3 regions of the Hydrogenophaga sp. UC242_50 genome follow, and region 3 is predicted to be linked to each of the others. Evidence: predicted binding sites of a transcription regulator. Region 3 holds the regulator's gene; each other region holds the start of a gene.
What was found. The regulator sigma-54, encoded in region 3, starts transcription at its own class of promoters, with help from an activator protein. The targets are predictions, from matches to a motif close to TGGCANGNAANCTGCTTT.

Region 1 (6,252 bases), 1.6 Mb from region 3:
GCGGCAGGTCCTTGAGTTCGATCACCTGGGCCGGGGCCATCACCGTGAGCCAGTGGCAGACGTTTTCCAGCTGGCGCACATTGCCGGGGAAGTCGAAGGCGCCGAGCAGCTTCAAGGCCGCCTCGGAAATGCGCTTGGGCTCCACGCCCAGCTGTTTGGCGCTTTGCTGCAGGAAGAAGCGCGTGAGCATGGGCACGTCTTCGCGCCGCTCGCGCAGCGCGGGCAGGCGCAGGCGGATCACGTTGAGGCGGTGGAACAAGTCTTCGCGGAACACGCCTTCCTTGACGCGCTGCTCCAGGTTCTGGTGGGTGGCGGCGATCACGCGCACGTTGGCGCGCACGGCGCTGTGGCCGCCCACGCGGTAGAAGTGGCCGTCGGACAGCACGCGCAGCAGGCGCGTCTGCAGGTCGAACGGCATGTCGCCGATTTCGTCGAGGAACAGCGTACCGCCATCGGCCTGCTCGAAGCGGCCCCGGCGCATGGTCTGCGCGCCGGTGAAGGCCCCACGCTCGTGGCCGAACAGTTCCGACTCCAGCAGGTCCTTGGGGATGGCTGCGGTGTTGATGGCCACGAAGGGCCCGGCCGCGCGCGGCGAATGCTTGTGCAGCGCGCGCGCCACCAGCTCCTTGCCCGAACCCGACTCGCCGGTGATCAGCACCGTGACCTGGCTCTGGCTCAGGCGCCCGATGGCGCGGAACACGTCCTGCATCGCGGGCGCCTGGCCGAGCATTTCGGGCGCGGCGCTCATGCGCTCCTCGGCCACTTCCTCGCGCAGGCTTTCGTCCACCGCACGGCGGATCAGCTCGACCGCCTTGGGCAGATCGAAGGGCTTGGGCAGGTATTCGAAGGCACCGCCCTGGAAGGCCGAGACCGCACTGTCCAGGTCGGAGAACGCGGTCATGATGATGACCGGCAGGCCGGGCAGCTTTTCCTTGACCTTCTCCAGCAGCTCCAGCCCCGAACCGCCGGGCATGCGGATGTCGCTCACCAGGATCTGGGGGCCCTCGTGTTCGGGCGTGTCGATCAGGGCCTTGAGCACGTCCTGCGGGTTGGTGAAACTGCGCGTGGGCAGGTTCTCGCGCAGCAGCGCCTTTTCGAGCACGAAGCGAATCGATTGGTCGTCGTCCACTATCCAGATCGGCTTCATTGAGTTGTCTTCCCTTCTTGTGGCGCGGCGTTCGACGGTCGGTGACGGCTAGGGCAACGGAATCAGAATCTTGAAATCCGTCTCGTTCGGCACGCTCTCACACTCGATCAATCCATGGTGCTGCTGGACAAAGGTCTGCGCCAGCGTGAGCCCCAGGCCGGAGCCGCCATCCCGCCCCGACACGAGCGGGAAAAAGATGCGGTCCTTGATCGAGTCTGGAACGCCAGGCCCGTTGTCGATCACATGCAATTCCAGTGCCAGCCGATAGCGCTGTTTACCAAACGTCACCTGTCGGCCCACGCGCGTGCGGAACACGATGCGCGCATCGCCCGCCGCGATGCGTTCGCTCAGCGCCTGCGCGGCGTTGTGCGCGATGTTGAGCACGGCCTGGATGAGCTGCTCGCGATCGCCGCGGAACTCGGGGATGGAGGTGTCGTAGTCGCGCACGACCTTCAAGCCCTTGGGAAACTCGGCCAGGATGAGCGAGCGCACGCGCTCGCACACCTCGTGGATGTTCACGTCGCCCACCACGTGAGGCCGGCGGTGCGGCGCGAGCAGGCGGTCCACCAGCGACTGCAGCCGATCCGCCTCGTGGATGATGACCTGGGTGTACTCGATCAACTCGCGGGACTCCAGCTCCATCTGCAGCAACTGGGCCGCACCGCGAATGCCGCCGAGCGGGTTCTTGATCTCGTGCGCGAGGTTGCGGATGAGTTCCTTGTTCGCCTGCGCCTGATCGATCAGCCGCTCTTCGCGCTCCTGGCGCGCCTGCTGCTCCAGCGGCAGCAGCTCGACGATCACCTCACCCGGGTTGTCGGTCTGCGCCACCACCACGTGCACCGGCAGGGCTTCGTGGTTGAGGCGCTTGAGCCAGGCGTCGTAGCGCAGCGCGGCGAACTGGTTGCCGCTCGCGCCCTGCAAGGCGTTTTCCAGCAGCGGGGGTTCGGTGAAGCAGTCCTGCAGCAGCGCGCCCGTGATGCTGCGTCGGGACATCCCCAGCGCATCCTCCAGCGCCGCGTTGGCGTAGAGCACGCCACCGTGCTGATCCACCACGGCCACCAGGGTGCGCAGCAGGTCGAGGGACTGGAAACGGGACGACACCGAGGGGGACTTGCGTCCGGCAGCCGACCCGTCCGGGTCGGCCGGGGCCCGGCGCGGGAAAGTGGGAAGAAGGGAGGGGAAGTTGGGCTTTTTCAAGCCGGTCATTTTGCGGCAGAACCGACGGCGTTGGCGGACCCCGGCAGTCGATTCAATTCGCGCTGCAGGCCGGCGACGTCGCTCTCGGCGCGCGCCACGGCGGCCTTGAGTTCGGCCACGCGGTCGAGGTAGCGCTGGTAGTTGCGCGACTCGATGCCCTGCTTCTCGGGCTCGCCGTTGGCGTACTCCTTGCGCGCGAGCGCCAGGCGCTCTTGCGCCTTGCGCAGTTCGGCCTCGAGGATGGCGCGCGCATCGCTGTCGCGCGCGCGCTGCGCGGCCGAGTCGACGCGTTCGTTGGCGCTGCCGTTGCGTGGGGCGGCCGCTGCGGGCGTGGCGCGCGGCGGCGTGGGCCGGGTGCCTTCGATGATGGTGATGTTGCCGCCCTCCATGGGGCTGCAACCCTTGGACTTCGCACCTGCGCGTCGTTCGTGTATTCGTTGCCGCAACGGTAGATGCGCGCCTGGGCATGGGCTTCCAGGACGCACAGCGCGAGCGTCGCGCACGGCCAGCGACCGGATCGTGAGTGAAGGCATCGGATTCAAGGTGACATCAACTCCAGGAAACGGTTTGGGGTATGGGCGGGCGCACCGATATGCGTTTTTCAGTATGACCGAAAACTGTTTCAAAAGTGCCGTGCCAGCGTGTGAACGGTGGCGATTGACCGCCCGAGCAACAAAAAGGGGCCACTTGCATGGCCCCTTTCGGGATGGCCCTGGCAGCCCGGCAGAGCCGGGCAAGCCATCACAGGCTGTAGTACATGTCGAACTCGACCGGGTGCGGCGCCATGCGGAAACGCGTGACTTCGCCCATCTTGAGTTCGATGTAGGCGTCGAGCATGGAGTCGGTGAACACACCGCCCTTGGTCAGGAAGCTGCGGTCCTTGTCGAGGTACTCCAGCGCCTGGTCGAGGCTGTGGCACACGGTGGGCACCAGCTTGTCCTCTTCGGGCGGCAGGTGGTACAGGTCCTTGGTGGCGGCTTCGCCCGGGTGGATCTTGTTTTCCACGCCGTCCAGACCCGCCATCATCAGGGCCGAGAAGGCCAGGTAGGGGTTGGCCGAAGGATCTGGGAAACGCGCTTCGATGCGGCGGCCCTTGGGGTTCGCCACGTACGGGATGCGGATCGAGGCAGAACGGTTGCGGGCCGAGTAGGCCAGCTTCACCGGGGCTTCGAAGCCAGGCACCAGGCGCTTGTAGGAGTTGGTGCCAGGGTTGGTGATGGCGTTGAGCGCACGGGCGTGCTTGATGATGCCGCCCACGTAGTACAGGGCGAAATCGCTCAGGCCGGCGTAGCCGTCACCGGCGAACAGGTTCTTGCCGTCCTTCCAGATCGACTGGTGCACGTGCATGCCGCTGCCGTTGTCGCCGGCGTAGGGCTTGGGCATGAAGGTCGCGGTCTTGCCGTAGGCGTTGGCGACGTTCCACACCACGTACTTGAGCACCTGCGTCCAGTCGGCGCGCTCGACCAGCGTGCTGAACTTGGTGCCGATTTCGTTCTGGCCAGCGCCCGCCACTTCGTGGTGGAACACTTCAACCGGGATGCCCAGCGATTCGAGGATCAGGGACATCTCGGCGCGCATGTCCTGCGTGCTGTCGACCGGGGGCACGGGGAAGTAGCCGCCTTTGACGGTGGGACGGTGGCCGCGGTTGCCGCCTTCGAGCTTGGCGCCGCTGTTCCAGGGAGCTTCGTACTCCTCGATCTCGCACATCACGCGGCCGGGTTCGTTGCTCCAGCGCACGCCGTCGAAGATGAAGAATTCAGGTTCCGGTCCGAAGAAGGCGGTGTCGCCCAGGCCGGAGGCCTTGAGGTAGGCCTCGGCGCGCTTGGCGATGGAACGCGGATCGCGGTCGTAGGCCTTGCCGTCGCCCGGCTCGATCACGTCGCATTGCAGGAACAGCGTGGTTTCTTCGAAGAAGGGGTCGATGTTGGCGGTATTGGGGTCGGGCATGAGCTGCATGTCGGAGGCTTCGATGCCCTTCCAGCCAGCCACCGAAGAACCGTCGAACGCGTGGCCCGAGCTGAACTTGTCTTCGTCGAAGTGAGACACGGGCACGGTGACGTGCTGTTCTTTGCCCCGGGTGTCGGTGAAGCGGAAGTCAACGAACTTCACTTCGTTGTCTTTCACCATTTGCATCACGTCTGCGACGGTCTTGGCCATCAAATACTCCTGTAGCTGGGTGAGTGGAAAAATTGAAAACGACGCTGCTGATAAGCAGAATGTGTGCCACAAAGTGGGTCATGCGCGGGCGCTGGCTCCCCCGGCTTCACGGGACAGCGGGAATTATGGCCCAGCCATGCGCCACAAAGGGTCGGCCGGCAGGCATCGAAGCCCTGGGAAGACCGTGCGTTGCACCTTGTCGGGCGTTATCGCCCCCGGTCGCACCCATTGGGTGCACCCGTCAATTGCACCGATTTGGTGCAACTCAATTTCGCACCATTTCAGGGCCCAGCTTCGCGTCGTGCCGATGCAGGCCCGCGAGCAGCTGGGCGTAGGCCGGCGCCACCGCCTCGGTGGCGCCCTTCACCCCCAGTTCGATGTGCCGGCCGTACTCAGGGTGGTCCACGCTGGGCAGGCTGAAGACCTTCACGGCATGGGCCTGCTCGATCTGCTCCATGAGCGGGGTCAGGGTGGCCTCCATGGCGCCGAACACGATCACCGAACGCTCCTGCCAGGCGCCCTGGCGATGCCATTGCGCGTACTCGGTATCGAGCACGCCTTCGATCATGGGCCAGGCCATGACGGGGAAGCCGGGCACGAAATGCACGCTGCCGCCCCCCGCCCCGTCGCAGCTGAAACCGGGGATCTTGTTGTACGGGTTGAGGATGAGGCGAGCGCCCACGGGAAACACGCCCATGTTGTAGCGGTGCACGTTGTCCGGCCGCTCGGGATCGAAGACCTCGCCACGCTCGGCGGCCGTGTCTCGCATGCGGGACTCGATCAGTTCCTTGGCCTGCGGGTGCAGGGCCAGGTCCACGCCCAGCGCGGCGGCGGCGCACTGGCGCGTGTGGTCGTCGGGCGTGGCGCCAATGCCGCCGCAGCAGAACACGGCGTCGCTGCCCGCGAACGCGTCGCTCAGCGTGGCGGTGATGCGGTCGCGATCGTCGCCGACCAGCTTGGCCCAGGACAGGGTCAGGCCGCGCTGCGCCAGCAACTCGATGATCTTGGGAAGGTGTTTGTCGCTGCGCTTGCCGGAAAGGATCTCGTCACCAACGATGATCAGGCCGAAGGTGGGTGTCATGAAAGGGTGGGTGGCTGGTTGAATGAGGACCCTGGTTCCTGGGCAGGCAAGGTCAATGGGGCCGGTGGGCTGGGTTCGGCGTCCCGCACCTCCACCGTGGCCTGCGCGCGCTGGCGCTGCAGCACGGTCAGGCAGAAATGGGCGAACCAGAGCGAGGCGAATGCGAACACCAGGGTGTAGATCCAGATCGCCACAGGCACCAGCAAGGGGGCCAGTGCAATGAACATCGCACCCGAAGCCCACAGCAGGCTGGGCGCGGCGCCCAGGTAGCCGCTGAGCACGCCCATGACGAGCAGGCTGCCGCGGTGCTCGCGCAGGATGGCCTTGCGCTCGTCGCCGCTGGCGTGCGTGGCCAGCGCGTCGAACGCGAACACCCGGTAGGTGAGCCAGCCCCAGATCAGCGGCGGAAGAATGAGCACCAGGGGTGGCACCAGCCACAGCGGCATGGACACGATCAAGGCCAGCACCGCGAGCAGCGTGGAGCCGAGCGACCACAACACGCTCACCAGCAGAGACCCACCGTGCTTGCGCTCCAGGCTGGGAAAGCGGCGCTGGCGAACCAGCTCCACCATGGCGGGCGTCATGAACATCGCCACCAGCAACAGGCACAACAGCACGATGACGGGGGTGCGCAGCACCAGCACCAGCAGCGGCGCGAACACGGTGCGCA
Region 2 (6,252 bases), 1.7 Mb from region 3:
GGTGAAGGGTCAAAAAAAGCGCACGCGCTGTTCACACGTGCGCTGGCGGATCGATCGATCAGCGGTTGGCGATGTACATCGTGATCTCGAAGCCGAAACGCAGGTCGGTGAAGGCCGGGGTGGTCCATTGCATGGTCGTTCTCCAGAAAGGGTTGGCATGAACATGTCTGCAAGCCGGATGGCACCATCGCCACACCGGCCGCGACCCTGAACAGCAATATCGATGCCATGCAAAAGCCCCCCGAACGCCACCCCCTGGCCAGCACCCCGGCGCCTGCCCGTCGGTGGCCTGCACCGCATGGCCTGGCGCGAGCTCGGCGCGGCGCGCGGCGAGCCCTGGCTGTTGCTGCACGGCGGGCCGGGCGGCGCCTGCCAGCCCGGCATGCTGCGGCCCTTCGACCTGCGCCGCCAGCGCGTGATCGCCCCCGATCAGCGCGGTGCCGGCGCCTCGCGGCCGCGTGGCCGCACGCAGGGCAACCACACCCTCGCGCTGGTGGCCGATCTGGAGCGCTTGCGCGAGCAGTTGGGCATTCAACGCTGGTCGGTGCTGGCGGGTTCCTGGGGCACGGTGGTAGCGCTGGCGTATGCGCAGCAACACCCCGCGCGCGTGCCGCGCCTGGTGTTGCGCGGCGCCTTCGCGCTCACGCGCCGCGAGATCGGCGGCCTGCTGTTGCCGTCGGCCAGGCGAGGGCAAACCCTGAGGGCGCCGGCCGCTTTGTGGCCGGTGCGGCCGGGTGACGGTGTGCCGGTGGCGTTGCAACGGCTGAGACAACTGATTCAAAACGGCACACCCGGTGTTGCATCGCTGCGCGCGTGGCGCGGCTGGGGCCTGCGCGAAACCGCCGACGCGGCGCATGGCCTGCGGCGCAGCCTGCGCCACGCGGCGCACACCGGCTCGCCCTGGGCGAACCCGATCCGCCGTGAATGGGCCGGCCTGCAGCGCCAGCAGCGGCGCGCGCTGGCGCGCCTGCCCCAGCCCGGTGTGCGCCGCAGCGACCGCGCGGCCCGGACCCGGTACCGGGTGCAGGCGCACTACCTGCTGCACCGGGGTTTCATGCGCCCGGGCGGGCTGGACCGCGCGGTGGCGCTGCTCGCGCGCGAGCGCATCCCGGTGGACTGGGTGCATGGGCGCTTCGATGCGATCTGTCCACCGGCCAACAGCGCCCGCTGGGCCGCGTTGGGCCGGCGGGCGGGTGGCCCGGTGGTGTTGCACCTGCCGCCCCAGCGGCCACCTCGGTGGCGAGCCGACGATGCTGGCGTGTCTGCGCGCGTGCGTGAGGCGCTCGTTGCCATGAGAGCGGTGGGCGCCTTGCTGTTCGCGCTGTGTGTCTCCGTGAACGCACAGGGCCGCGACTGCCCGGACGGCGTGCCCTGGCAACCTGTGGCACCGGGCGTGTGGGCCTGGTCGCCGCCGGCGCCGCAGGAGATCTCGCCCGACAACGCCGGCCATGTGGTGCCGACCTCGGTGCTGATCGACGGCGGCGAGGCGTTGGTGGTGGACCCCGGCCCGAGCCATCGGCATGGCGAGCGCGTGCGCGCCTCGCTGGCCTGCCGCTTCGGGGTGCAGGTGCGCTGGATCGTCAACACCCACGCGCACGCCGAGAACGTGCTGCGCCAATGGCGCCTGGGCCGACCGCATCGAGACCGGCCAGACCACGGTGCTCGCCACCGAGGGCACGCGCCGGGCGATGGAGCAGCGCTGCCCGGCCTGCCTGCAAAGCCTCATCGAACGCGCCGGCGCGCAGGCCATGGCGGGCACGGCCATCGTGTGGCCCACGCGCGGCCTGATCGAAGGCGCGGTGTTGGCGGTGGGCGCGCAGCGCCTGCGCGTGATGCGCGTGGAGCAGGGGCACACCGAGAGCGACCTGGTGCTCTGGCACGCGCAGCAGGGCGTGTTGTGGGCGGGGGGTCTGGTGTACGGCGAGCGCCTGCCCGAACTCGCGCAGGGCAGCGTGGACGGCTGGCTCGCCGCGCTGGACCGTTTGCAGGCACTGGGGCCGCGCCACGTGATCGGCGCGGTGGTGTCCAGCGCGCAGGGCGATTCAGGGCCCGTGGCTCTTTCGGGCACACGCGGCTACCTGCAGGCCTTGCGCGATCATGTGCTGAGCGCAATGGACCAGGGGCGCCACGCCGGCGAGAGCGCCACCGTGCCCATGCCCGAATGGCGCGGCTGGGCCGGCCACGCGCAGCGCCAGGACTTCAACGTGCAGCGCGCCTGGCGCGAGCTGGAGCCGCTGTGGATGCGGCAGGCGCCGCCGCCGGCTTCAGCCGAGCAGGTCGGGCGGTAGCTGGTCCTTCTTGCGGTAGATGGTGTTGCGCGAGACGCCCAGCGCCTTCGCCGCCGCCGACACATTGCCCTTGTGCAGACGCAGCATCTGCGCCATGGCGCTGAGCGTGACGTCCTGCAGGCGCTGGCGATCGCCCGGTGCCACCTCGCTCAGCGGCGCGGGCGGTGGCAGCGGTTCGCTGCCCGGGGCGGTGCCGAAGGACTCGGCCAGGCCGCCCTCCGCCGCATCGGCGGCCTGGGCGTGTTCGAGTTCGTCGAGGAAATCGTCGGGCAGGTGCGCCACGTCGATCACGCCGTCGCTGCCCACCATCACGACGGCGGTGCGCAGCAGGTTGTGCAGCTGGCGGAAATTGCCCGGCCACTGGTAGCGCTTGAACAGCGCCATGACATTGGGCGCGATGCCGATCTGCTGGCCCTGGTCGCACAGCGCCTTGAGGATCTTGTGCACCACCAGTTCGAAGTCTGTGCGCTCGCGCAGCGCCGGCAGGCGCACCACCAGGCCGTTGAGGCGGTAGTAGAGGTCCTCGCGGAAATCGCCGCGCGCGATCATGTCCTTGAGGTTCTTGTGCGTGGCGCTGATCACCGTCACGTCCACTTCCACCTCCTTGCCCGCGCCCAGTGGGCTGACCTTGCGGTCCTGCAGCACGCGCAGCAGGCGGGCCTGCAGGTGCTTGGGCATGTCGCCGATCTCGTCGAGGAACAGCGTGCCGCCGTGGGCCTGGAGGATCTTGCCGATGGAGCCCTTCTTGCGTGCGCCGGTGAAGGCGCCTTCTTCGTAGCCGAACAGCTCGGACTCGATCAGCGTGTCCGGGATCGAGGCGCAGTTCACCGACACGAAGGGCTGCGCCGAGCGCGTGGAATCGCCGTGGATGGCCTGGGCCAGCAGGTCCTTGCCGGTGCCGGTCTCGCCCAGGATCATCACCGGGATGTCGCGCCCCGAGACCCGGCGCAGCTTGTGGATCACCGTCGACACCTGGGGGTCGCCCGTGTCGAGGTACTGCAGCGAGGAGAACTGCATCTTGCGGCCGGTGGGCCTGAGCGGCTCGGCCGCGGCGGCGGCGCAAGCGGGTGCCGCGTCGGGCGCGGCGCCCGTGGGCTTGCCACCGCCCGACCAGGGGTTGGCGGCCTTGATCTTCACGCGGCACCAGACCGACACGCCGTTGTGCATGCACAGCTGCTTGGGCGTGGGCATGGCGCCGCTGAACAGCTCGAACAGGGCCGAGATCGGCATGCCGAAGAGCGAGGAGAAGGTGTGGGCCTTGAGCGCGCTGAACGGCAGCCCGATCTGGAACTGCGCGCTGCGGTTGGCCGAGAGGAAGCGGCCCTCGGGCGAGAACACCGCGATGCCTTCGACCAGCGTGCCCAGGAACTCGGAGCGGGTGTGGAAGTGGATGCGGATGGCCTTGGGGAAGATGTCCGCGAACATGTGGTTCTCGATCATCTGCGCCGACATGCGCACCAGCGCCAGCGTGTGCTGGTGGTAGCTGCGGTGGTCACCCGTCACGTCCAGCGCGCCGATGACCTGGCCGTAGGGATCGAAGATCGGCGAGCACGAGCAGGTGAGGAACTTGTTGGCGTCCATGTAGTGCTGGCTGCCGTGCACCGTGAGCGCTTCCTGTTCGCTGAGCGCGGTGCCGATCGCATTCGTGCCCTTGTTTTTCTCGGACCAGTCCATGCCGGGCGTGAGCGCGACGCGCGAGGCCTTTTCGAGAAAGTCGGTGTCGCCCAGCGAATGCAGCACCAGGCCCTTGGCGGAGGTGAGCAGCACCATGCTGTGGGTGTTCACGATCTGGTCGTAGAGCGTCTCCATGACCGGGGCGGCGTGCTGGAACAGGAATCGGTTCTCTTCCCGTGCATCGTTGAGCAGACCCACGCCGGGGCTGGAGAAATCGGGCGCGTCCGTGGAGTCGATGCCATAGGCCTGCGACCGGCGGTGGGCCTGGCCGATGGGATCGGGTGGTGCGTTGCCGTCCGGGCCGGGGGGCGCGGGCGCATCGTGTCTTCCGCCGGGAGGCGTGAAGAGGGCAGCACTCATGTTGTCTCCTGGATCCGGGGGAAATCCCCCCCAGTAGTCGGGCACCCATCGTGGCGGGTGCTCCGGGTCGTCAGACGGGCTGTCGTCTTGGTCGCGCGGGTTCATGCAATTCTCTTCATATCTGTCCCTGTGAGCAACACTGGTTAATCCCGAGATGCAACAGCGTGTCCCGGGTGTCACACCTTCGCTGTTAGCAAAGAGCCGGCCACCACCTGGGCCAGGCCGTGGCGCGCAAAGTTGACACACAAGGCGCCCATGAAGCGGCGGACTGTGACATCCGGTGCGATCGCAGGCGACCCGGTGATTCAAATTGGCACACCTTGCACGGGCCTGACCGGGCCTGCGGGCGGGCCCGTCCCTTGCGTGGCTCCGGTCCACGGCGCCATGGCCTGCAACTTGCTGTCCATGCCGGAAAAGACCCTTTCTGAACCGGAGACAACCCATGAAGATTTCGCGTTTCTCTCTTTCCTTGCGGGGCGCGCGCGGCCTGCTCGCGCTGGCCGTCACCTGCGGCGTGGCCGCCGTGATGGCGCATGGCGATGTGACACCGCAGGCGGTGGACACGAGCACCCTGCCGCAGCTGGGCACCAAGTGGCTCGATGCCAACCCCTACAGCAGCGGTCCCGCGAACAAGGAGGCGCTGCGCATCGGCACCTCGGCCTACAACCAGAACTGCGCGCGCTGCCACGGCCTGGAGGCGATCTCCGGCGGCATCTCGCCCGACCTGCGCAAGTTCGACGGCGAATGCTCGGGTTACGCCGACGCGGCGAAGAAGGCCGCGTGCTTCAAGGAGATGGACGACTACTACATCGCCACCGTGCGCCGGGGCCGCGTGCGCGACGGGCGCGTGTACATGCCGCCGTTCGAGGGCACGCTGTCGCAGGAGGCGATCTGGTCGATCAAGACCTACCTCGAAACCCGCCGCGAGCCCTGAGACGGGAGACGCGCATGACCACCACCCATCACCACCACCCCGACCGCCGCCAGGTGCTGGCGGCCCTGCTCGCCGCGAGCGTGCCACTGGCGCGCGCGCAGGCCGACCTGAGCGACCTCGAACGCATCCGCGCGAATGGCGCGCTGAAAGTGGCGGTCTACAAGGACAACGCGCCGTTCTCCGACGGCCCGGCCAACGACCTCCACGGCCTGGACGTGTCGATCGCCGCCGCGCTGGCGCGCCAGCTCCAGCTGAGGCTGGCGCTGCTGCCGTTCGACGCGGGCGAGAACATGAACGACGACCTGCGCAACATGGTCTGGCGCGGCCATTACCTGGGCTACGGCCCTGCCGACGTGATGCTGCAGGTGCCGGTGGACCGCTACCTGATGCAGAAGAACCGCCAGGTGATGATCCTCGCGCCCTACATGCGCCAGCAGCTGGTGCTGGCGCACGACACGCGCCGCGTCGCCGAGGTTGCGCACGCCGGAAGACCTCAAAGGCCTGCCGCTGGCCGCCGAGCGCGGGGCCGGCGCGGCCAGCGCGCTCATGGGCCATGGCGGCGGTCTGCTGCGCGCGCAGGTGGGCATCCACAACAGCGGCGAGCAGGCGGTGCAGGCCGTGGTGGAGGGCAAGGCCGCCGCCGCGTATGTGACGCGCGCGCAGGCCGAGTCGGTGCTCTCGCACACCGATCCGAGGCCGAGCCACATCCGCCTGAGCACGCTCTCGCTCGGCGGCGTGCCCGACACCGGCTGGCCCGTGGGCATGGCGATCAAGGCCGAACACAAGGACCTGGGCCTGGCGCTGGAAGGGGCCTTGAAATCGATGCGCGACAGCGGCGAGCTGCTGGCCATCTTCCAGCAACATGGGCTCACGCTCACCGCGCCCTGACGCCCGACGCTTCAACACAGCCACTGGTTGCGCGCGCAACCAGTGGCTTTTTTCATGGCGCCGGCGTGTGTGCCGCTTTGAGACAGCCGGTTCGCTTGTGCACGGTTC
Region 3 (6,252 bases):
TTCTCGGTCAGCAGCTCGCTGGTGATCTCCAGCTGCTCGCGCGTGCGGCGCCGCTCGATGTGGCCGCGCCAGGCCAGCACCAGCTGGCGCACCGCGCCCAGCAAGGGCTGCAGGAACTCGATGTCGTCTTCGCTGTAGCCCCCGGGCTGGTTGGCCAGGCCCACCATGGCCACGAGCCGGTCGCCCACGGCCAATGGCACGCACAGAAAGGCGTCCATGGGCGGATGACCGCCCGGCAGCCCCCCGGCGTGCGGGTGGCTGGCCGGCTGGTTGGCGATCAGGGGCTCGCCGGTGAGCATGGCGCGCCCGAACAGGGTGTCGAGGTTGCGGAACGCCATGCCCGCCTCGGCCTGGCTGGCGTACATCAGGCGGGACGCCTCGTCCCAGGCGATGTTGGTGATGGCACTGGTGCGCAGGTAGGGCGCGCCGGTGTCGCTGTAGAGCACCTCGCCCACGAAGCCGTAGGCGCTGCCGGTCACCGAGAGGAAGGCCTGCAGCAGCCCCTCGAAGGCCTTGCGCTTGTCCTCGGCCTCGATGAAGACCGACTGGGCCAGGCGCACCGCCTCGAGCATGCGGTGCTGCCGCTCCAGCTTCTGCGTCGCGCAGCCTCGCCTCGGTCACGTCGGTGGAGAACCCGTGCCAGACCACCGAGCCGTCGGTCTCGCGCTGGGGCATGGCCTCCACGTGGTGCCAGCGGGTGCCGGCCTTGGGCAGGCACACGCGGTAGGTCTGGCGCCAGGGCGCCAGATGCCGGGCCGAGGTCGGCGCAGCGAGGCGATCATTTCCGCGCGGTCATCGGGATGCACCCGCCGGAACAGCACGTCCGCATCCTCCTCCAGCTCGGCCGGCTCGATCTCGAGCATGCTGCGGACCACGTCGTTCACATACGAGATCACGCTCTTGCCATCGGCCCGCAGGCGCGCCTGGTACATCATGCCGGGCACCCGGGCCGCGATGTTCTGCAGCAGCTTGAGCTGTTCGGTCAGGCGCTCGCTGGCCTCGCGCTCGGCCGTGATGTCCTGCACCACGCCGAAATCGGTCTGCGGGTTGCCGGCCACGCTGGTCTGGCCGATGCGGGTGCGGAACCAGCGCTGCTGGCCATCGGGCAGCCGCCAGCGGAACTCGACCTGGCGCCCGTCCATCGCCTCGCGCGCGGCCTGCCAGGCGGGCCGGTCGTCCGGGTGGATGCCCGCGCGGCCGTCGCCGCGCGCGATCAGGTCGCGCGGCTCCAGGCCGGCGATCTCGAACAGCCCCAGCGACCACACCACGCTGTCGGAATGCTGGGCGTTGGTCCAGTGGCCCACGCGCGCCAGCTTCTCGATCGCGGCATGCAGCTCCACCTGCTGCTGCAGCCCGAGGTTCGCCTCGCGCAGGGCCGCCTCGGTCTGCAGCCGGGCTTCCGTCGCCTCGAACTCGCGGGTGGCTTCGGTGATGTAGACCAGCGCCAGGGGCTCGGGCAGCGTGTCCATCACCGTGGTGTGCAGGCGGACCCGGTGCATCACGCCGTCGCGCAGGCGCAGGTGCTGCACCGTGTCGGGCGACGGCAGCTGGTTCACGAAGCGCGCGCGTTCGTCGGCGCTGGGCCAGTGCCCGAGCTCCACGGTCGTGCGGCCGATCACGTCCTCGCGGCGCTGGCCGGTGAGCGCCAGCCAGGCGTCATTGACCGCCAGCAGGCGCCCATCGCTCAGGCGCGAGACGATGGCGGCCAGCGGCGAGGCCAGGAACAAGGCCTCGAAAGGCAAACCCGCCTCCTGCTGCGGGGAAACGCTGCGCACCCGATGGTGGACGGGGGTTCGGGAACAGCTTCGGCCATGCGCGCTCGTGAAAGGGTGGGAGGACGGAAACAGGCTCAAATTGTGCCGGACTGTGTGGCTTGCGGTGCGTGAAATTGGCCTGCTAAAGTGGCTTGCTGTTCACCACCACGTGCCCTGGAGACCATGAAACCCACCTCGCTGCGCCAGCAACTCACGCGCGCGGCCATGCTCACCACCTTGCTGGCGATCCTGCTGAGCGCCGGCGCCTTGCTGACCTACGAGCTGATGGTGTACCGCCGCGTCGGCATCGCCGACATGCGCACCCAGGCCGATCTGATCGCGCGCTCCACCGCCCCGGCGCTGGCATCGAGCGACGCCCAGGCGGCCTGGGAAAACCTCTATCTGCTGCGCCAGCAACCCCAGATCCGCGCCGCCGCCGTGTACGGCCGCGACGGCGCGCTCATCGCCTCGCACACCACCACCGCGAAAAACGAACTGCGCGCCCGCATTCCGCTGACATCGGAGGCCTGGGGCCCGCGCTTCAGCGGCTCGTCGCTGGAGATGGTCCGCCCCATCGAGCACAACGGCGCGCGCATCGGCATGCTCTACCTCAAGGCCGAACACGGCGTGTGGCAGCGTTTCGTGGACTTCGCGCTGATCGTGCTGGCCGTCAGCGCGGTGAGCCTGGTCGCGGCCTACTACCTGTTCGTGGTCCTGCAGCGCCGCATCACCGCGCCGCTGGAGAAGATGACGTCGGTGGCGCGCGACGTGATCGGCAGCCACAACTGGTCTCTGCGGGCACCGGCCACCGACTACAAGGACCTGGACGTGCTGGTCGACGCCTTCAACCGCATGCTCTCCGAGTGCGAGATCCGCACCACCGAGCTCGAACGCGAGATGGTGACGCGCCAGGGCGTCGAACGCGAACTGCGCCAGGCCGACCGCCAGAAGGACACCTTCCTGCGCAGCCCCTCGCCCACGAATTGCGCAACCCCCTCTCGCCCATGACGAGCGCGGTGGCCCTGCTGCAGATGCCGCAGGTGTCGCCGCAGGCACGGGAGAAGGCGCTGGCGGTGCTCGAGCGCCAGCTGCAGCACATCGTGCGCCTGGTCAACGACCTGCTGGACGCCTCCCGGGTGCGCACCGGCAAGCTGTCGCTCGACACGGCGCCGGTGAACATCGGCGAGCTGCTGCACACCGCCACCGAAGGCGCGCAGGCGCTGGCGCAACAGCATGGCCTGCAGCTCACGCTGCACCTGCCCGATGCGGCGCTGTATGTGAACGGCGACGCGGTGCGGCTGACGCAGGTGTTCTCCAACCTGCTGAACAACGCCTGCCGCTACACCCCGCACGGCGGGCGCGTGGACCTCTCGCTCACCTCGACGCCATCCTCGGTCGAGGTGACGGTGGTGGACACCGGCATCGGCGTGGAGCCCGCCATGCAGGAACGCATCTTCGACCTGTTCGAACAGGCGGACCAGTCCATGCAGCGCGGCAGCGCCGGGCTGGGCGTGGGGCTGACGCTCTCGCGCCAGATCATCGAGCTGCACGACGGTTCGCTGTCCATGCACAGCGAGGGCCTGCACCGCGGCTCGTGCTTCACGGTGCGGCTGCCCCGCCTGCATCGAGAGCCACCGCGCGACGAGCCCCCCACCGTGGCGCCGTCCCACGCCCAGCCCTCGCGCCCGCTGCGCCTCCTGATCGCGGACGACAACGTCGATCTGACGGTGAGCCTGTCGGCCGTGCTGTCCTCACATGGGCACTTGGTCGAGGTCGTGCACGATGGCGAAGCGGCGGTTCGCGCGGCGCGCGCGCAGGTGCCGGACGTGGCGCTGCTCGACATCGGCATGCCCGGCCTCGACGGCCACCAGGTGGCGCGGGCGCTGCGCGCCGATGCCACCACGCAGGGCATCCGCCTCGTGGCCATCACCGGCTGGGGCCGCGACGCCGACCGCGAGGCCGCGCGCCTGGCCGGCTTCGATCAGCACCTGCTCAAACCGGTGAACCCCGAACAGCTGCTGCGGCTGCTGAGCGAGCCGCCAGAAGCGCCCCGCGCCCCGCCGGCCTGAGCCTCAGGCCGAGACGGCCAGGCCGTCATGGCGCTTGCGCCGGCCCACGGCCTCGATGCGCAGCATCTGACGGTACTTGGTGACGGTGCGCCGCGCCACCGTCAGGCCCTGCCGGGCGAGCTGGCGCGTGATCTCGGCGTCCGACAGCGGCCGATCGGTCGACTCCGCTTCGATGATGTCCTGGATCAAACCCCGGATCGCGGTGCCCGAGCAGGCCTTGCCATTGGCGCTCACCATCGCGCGCGAGAAGAAGTGCTTGAGCTCGTACACGCCGGTGGGCGTGGCGATGTACTTGTTGTTGGTGACGCGCGAAACCGTGGATTCGTGGATGCCGACCTCGTCGGCGATCTCGCGCAGGCCCAGCGGCTTCATCGCCATGCTGCCGTATTCGAAGAAGTGGCGCTGGCGCCGCACGATGGCCTGCGACACGTCGAGGATGGTCGAGAAGCGCTGCTCGACGTTGCGCAGCGTCCAGCGCGCCTCCTGCAGGTGCGCGCCCATCTCGGCGTTCTCGGCGCAGCGGTGGCGCTGGAACAGCTGGGCGTACACCTCGTTGATGCGCACCTTGGGCACGACCGCGGCGTTGAGCCGCACGTTCCACGCGCCCCGGTCCTTCTTCACGATCACGTCGGGCACGATGTAGTTCACCCGGGAAGAACTCAGGCGCCAGCCCGGTCGCGGGTCGAGGTGGCGGATGCGGTCACACACCGCCTCGACCTCGCCCACCGAGGCGTCCAGCGCCCGCGCCAGGGCAGGCACATCGCGCGCCGCCAGGCTGTCCATGTGGTCGTTGACGATGGCGCGCGCCATCGCGCGCACGTGGGGGCATTCGATCTCGCCCAGCTGCAGGCTGAGGCATTCCGCCACATCGCGCGCGGCCACACCGGCCGGCTCCAGCGACTGCACCAGCTTGAGCGCGATCTGCAGGTCTTCCAGCGTCGCTGCGGGCACCACGTCCGCTACCTCGCGCAGTTCGTTCAGGGGCGTGCGCAGGTAGCCGTCGTCGTCGAGCGACTCGACCACCACACCGGCCAGCGCGAGGTCGCGCGGCGACAGGGCCATGGTGCCGAGCTGCCCGTGCAGGTGGGCATTGAGCGGGGTTTCCTCCATCATGAAATCGAGCGCGGACACATCCCCGTCATGTCCCTGGCGGGCCGGGGTCAGACCATCGGCGAGCCACAGGTCGCTGTCGGACGCGGTGGACCGGTCGACCTCGGCCTCCGCCGGCGCCGCCAGATCGGTCTCGCGCGGTCCGTCGTACACCTCGCCGGCCGCTTCGCCCGATCGGCTGTCGATGTCACCATCCCGCAGGCCTTCGCGCTCGTCCTCGTCATCGCCCTCTTCCGCTTCCAGGAACGGATTGCGCCCCAGCACGTCGCGCACCACGATGCCGAAATCCAGCGAGGACATCTGCAGCAGGCGCACGGCGTGCTGCAAGCGGGGAGACAGGGTCTGGCTCTGGCGCTGGTCGGCGCGGGCGTCCATCTGGATCATGCGGTTCTCCTCCGGTAAGGCATGGTCGGCGGTGTCGCGAGGTGCGGCCGCCTCAGACCAACACCCTATGCAACCACCATGCCGCACGAGCGCGGAAGACACAAATTCCCACAAAACCACGTAACCGTCAGGCCCTCACAGAGGGACACGGTGCGCACCTTCCCGAACATTCAGACACAGTCGATCGGAACGCCCTTCAGGCCGACCCGCGCAAGGGCGCATCTTGCGGCAAGATTTGCCGAAACGGCCCGCGCGGACTAGTGCATCGATTCGTGTCGAAAGAGGTTGATGAGCGCCAGCAGGATGATGGCGCCGATCAGCGACACGAGCATGGCGCCCACGTTGAAGACGCTGTCGTTGAGGGTGTCCACCCCCATCAGGGGTGAGAGCACCCAGCCACCGATGGCGGCGCCCACGATGCCGGCCACGACATTGCGCACGATGCCCTGGCGCCCATCCGTGGACAGGACCACGCTGGCCAGCCTGCCCAACAGGCCGCCGACCGCCAACCAGAGGATGATGTTGATCATGGCGTTGCTCCTCGTTAGAGTGGTCGCAGGAAGTTCCTTCGAACCTGCCGGGGGCAATCCCCGCTCCCGGTGGCCGCGGGCACAGCACCTGCCCTGTCAAGGTCCCACCCGCCGGCATGCGGCGGGCCAACGCCACAACCGCAGCAGGAGATTTCCCATGAAGCAAGTGAAAGATGTGATGACCAGTGGCGTGCGCACGCTCGGGCCCCAGGACAGCGTGGTGCTCGCGGCCCAGGCCATGGAAGAACTGGACATCGGGGCGCTGCCGGTCTGCGATGGCCAGCGCATCCTCGGCATGGTGACCGACCGCGACATCGTGGTGCGCGGCGTCGCCCAGGACCTCGCGCCCGGCAAGACCAAGCTCGAGGACGTGATGAGCGCCCAAGTCGAATGGGTGTTCGAGGA

Region 1: glnA (type I glutamate--ammonia ligase) is a predicted target of sigma-54. The motif match lies at 4,553-4,570, and genes of this name have one in related genera.
Region 2: pedF (cytochrome c-550 PedF) is a predicted target of sigma-54. The motif match lies at 4,708-4,725, and genes of this name have one in related genera.

The regions. Positions count from the first base shown of each region.
Region 1 is NZ_CP170553.1:4,165,443-4,171,694, forward strand. It holds gene ntrC (nitrogen regulation protein NR(I)) at 1-1,147, opposite strand, end outside; gene glnL (nitrogen regulation protein NR(II)) at 1,196-2,353, opposite strand; partial or broken gene ACFJGX_RS21240 (hypothetical protein) at 2,350-2,831, opposite strand; gene glnA (type I glutamate--ammonia ligase) at 3,086-4,501, opposite strand; gene ACFJGX_RS21250 (competence/damage-inducible protein A) at 4,767-5,582, opposite strand; gene ACFJGX_RS21255 (EI24 domain-containing protein) at 5,579-6,252, opposite strand, start outside.
Region 2 is NZ_CP170553.1:4,231,995-4,238,246, reverse strand. It holds gene pqqA (pyrroloquinoline quinone precursor peptide PqqA) at 59-133, opposite strand; partial or broken gene ACFJGX_RS21585 (alpha/beta fold hydrolase) at 224-1,120, shown strand; gene ACFJGX_RS21580 (hypothetical protein) at 1,659-2,288, shown strand; gene ACFJGX_RS21575 (sigma-54-dependent Fis family transcriptional regulator) at 2,265-4,322, opposite strand; gene pedF (cytochrome c-550 PedF) at 4,765-5,256, shown strand; gene ACFJGX_RS21565 (hypothetical protein) at 5,229-5,738, opposite strand; gene ACFJGX_RS21560 (substrate-binding periplasmic protein) at 5,731-6,144, shown strand.
Region 3 is NZ_CP170553.1:2,528,217-2,534,468, reverse strand. It holds partial or broken gene ACFJGX_RS13065 (PAS-domain containing protein) at 1-572, opposite strand, end outside; gene ACFJGX_RS13060 (PAS domain-containing protein) at 618-1,775, opposite strand; gene ACFJGX_RS13055 (CHASE sensor domain-containing protein) at 1,938-2,762, shown strand; gene ACFJGX_RS13050 (ATP-binding protein) at 2,759-3,823, shown strand; gene rpoN (RNA polymerase factor sigma-54) at 3,827-5,317, opposite strand; gene ACFJGX_RS13040 (GlsB/YeaQ/YmgE family stress response membrane protein) at 5,575-5,847, opposite strand; gene ACFJGX_RS13035 (CBS domain-containing protein) at 6,005-6,252, shown strand, end outside.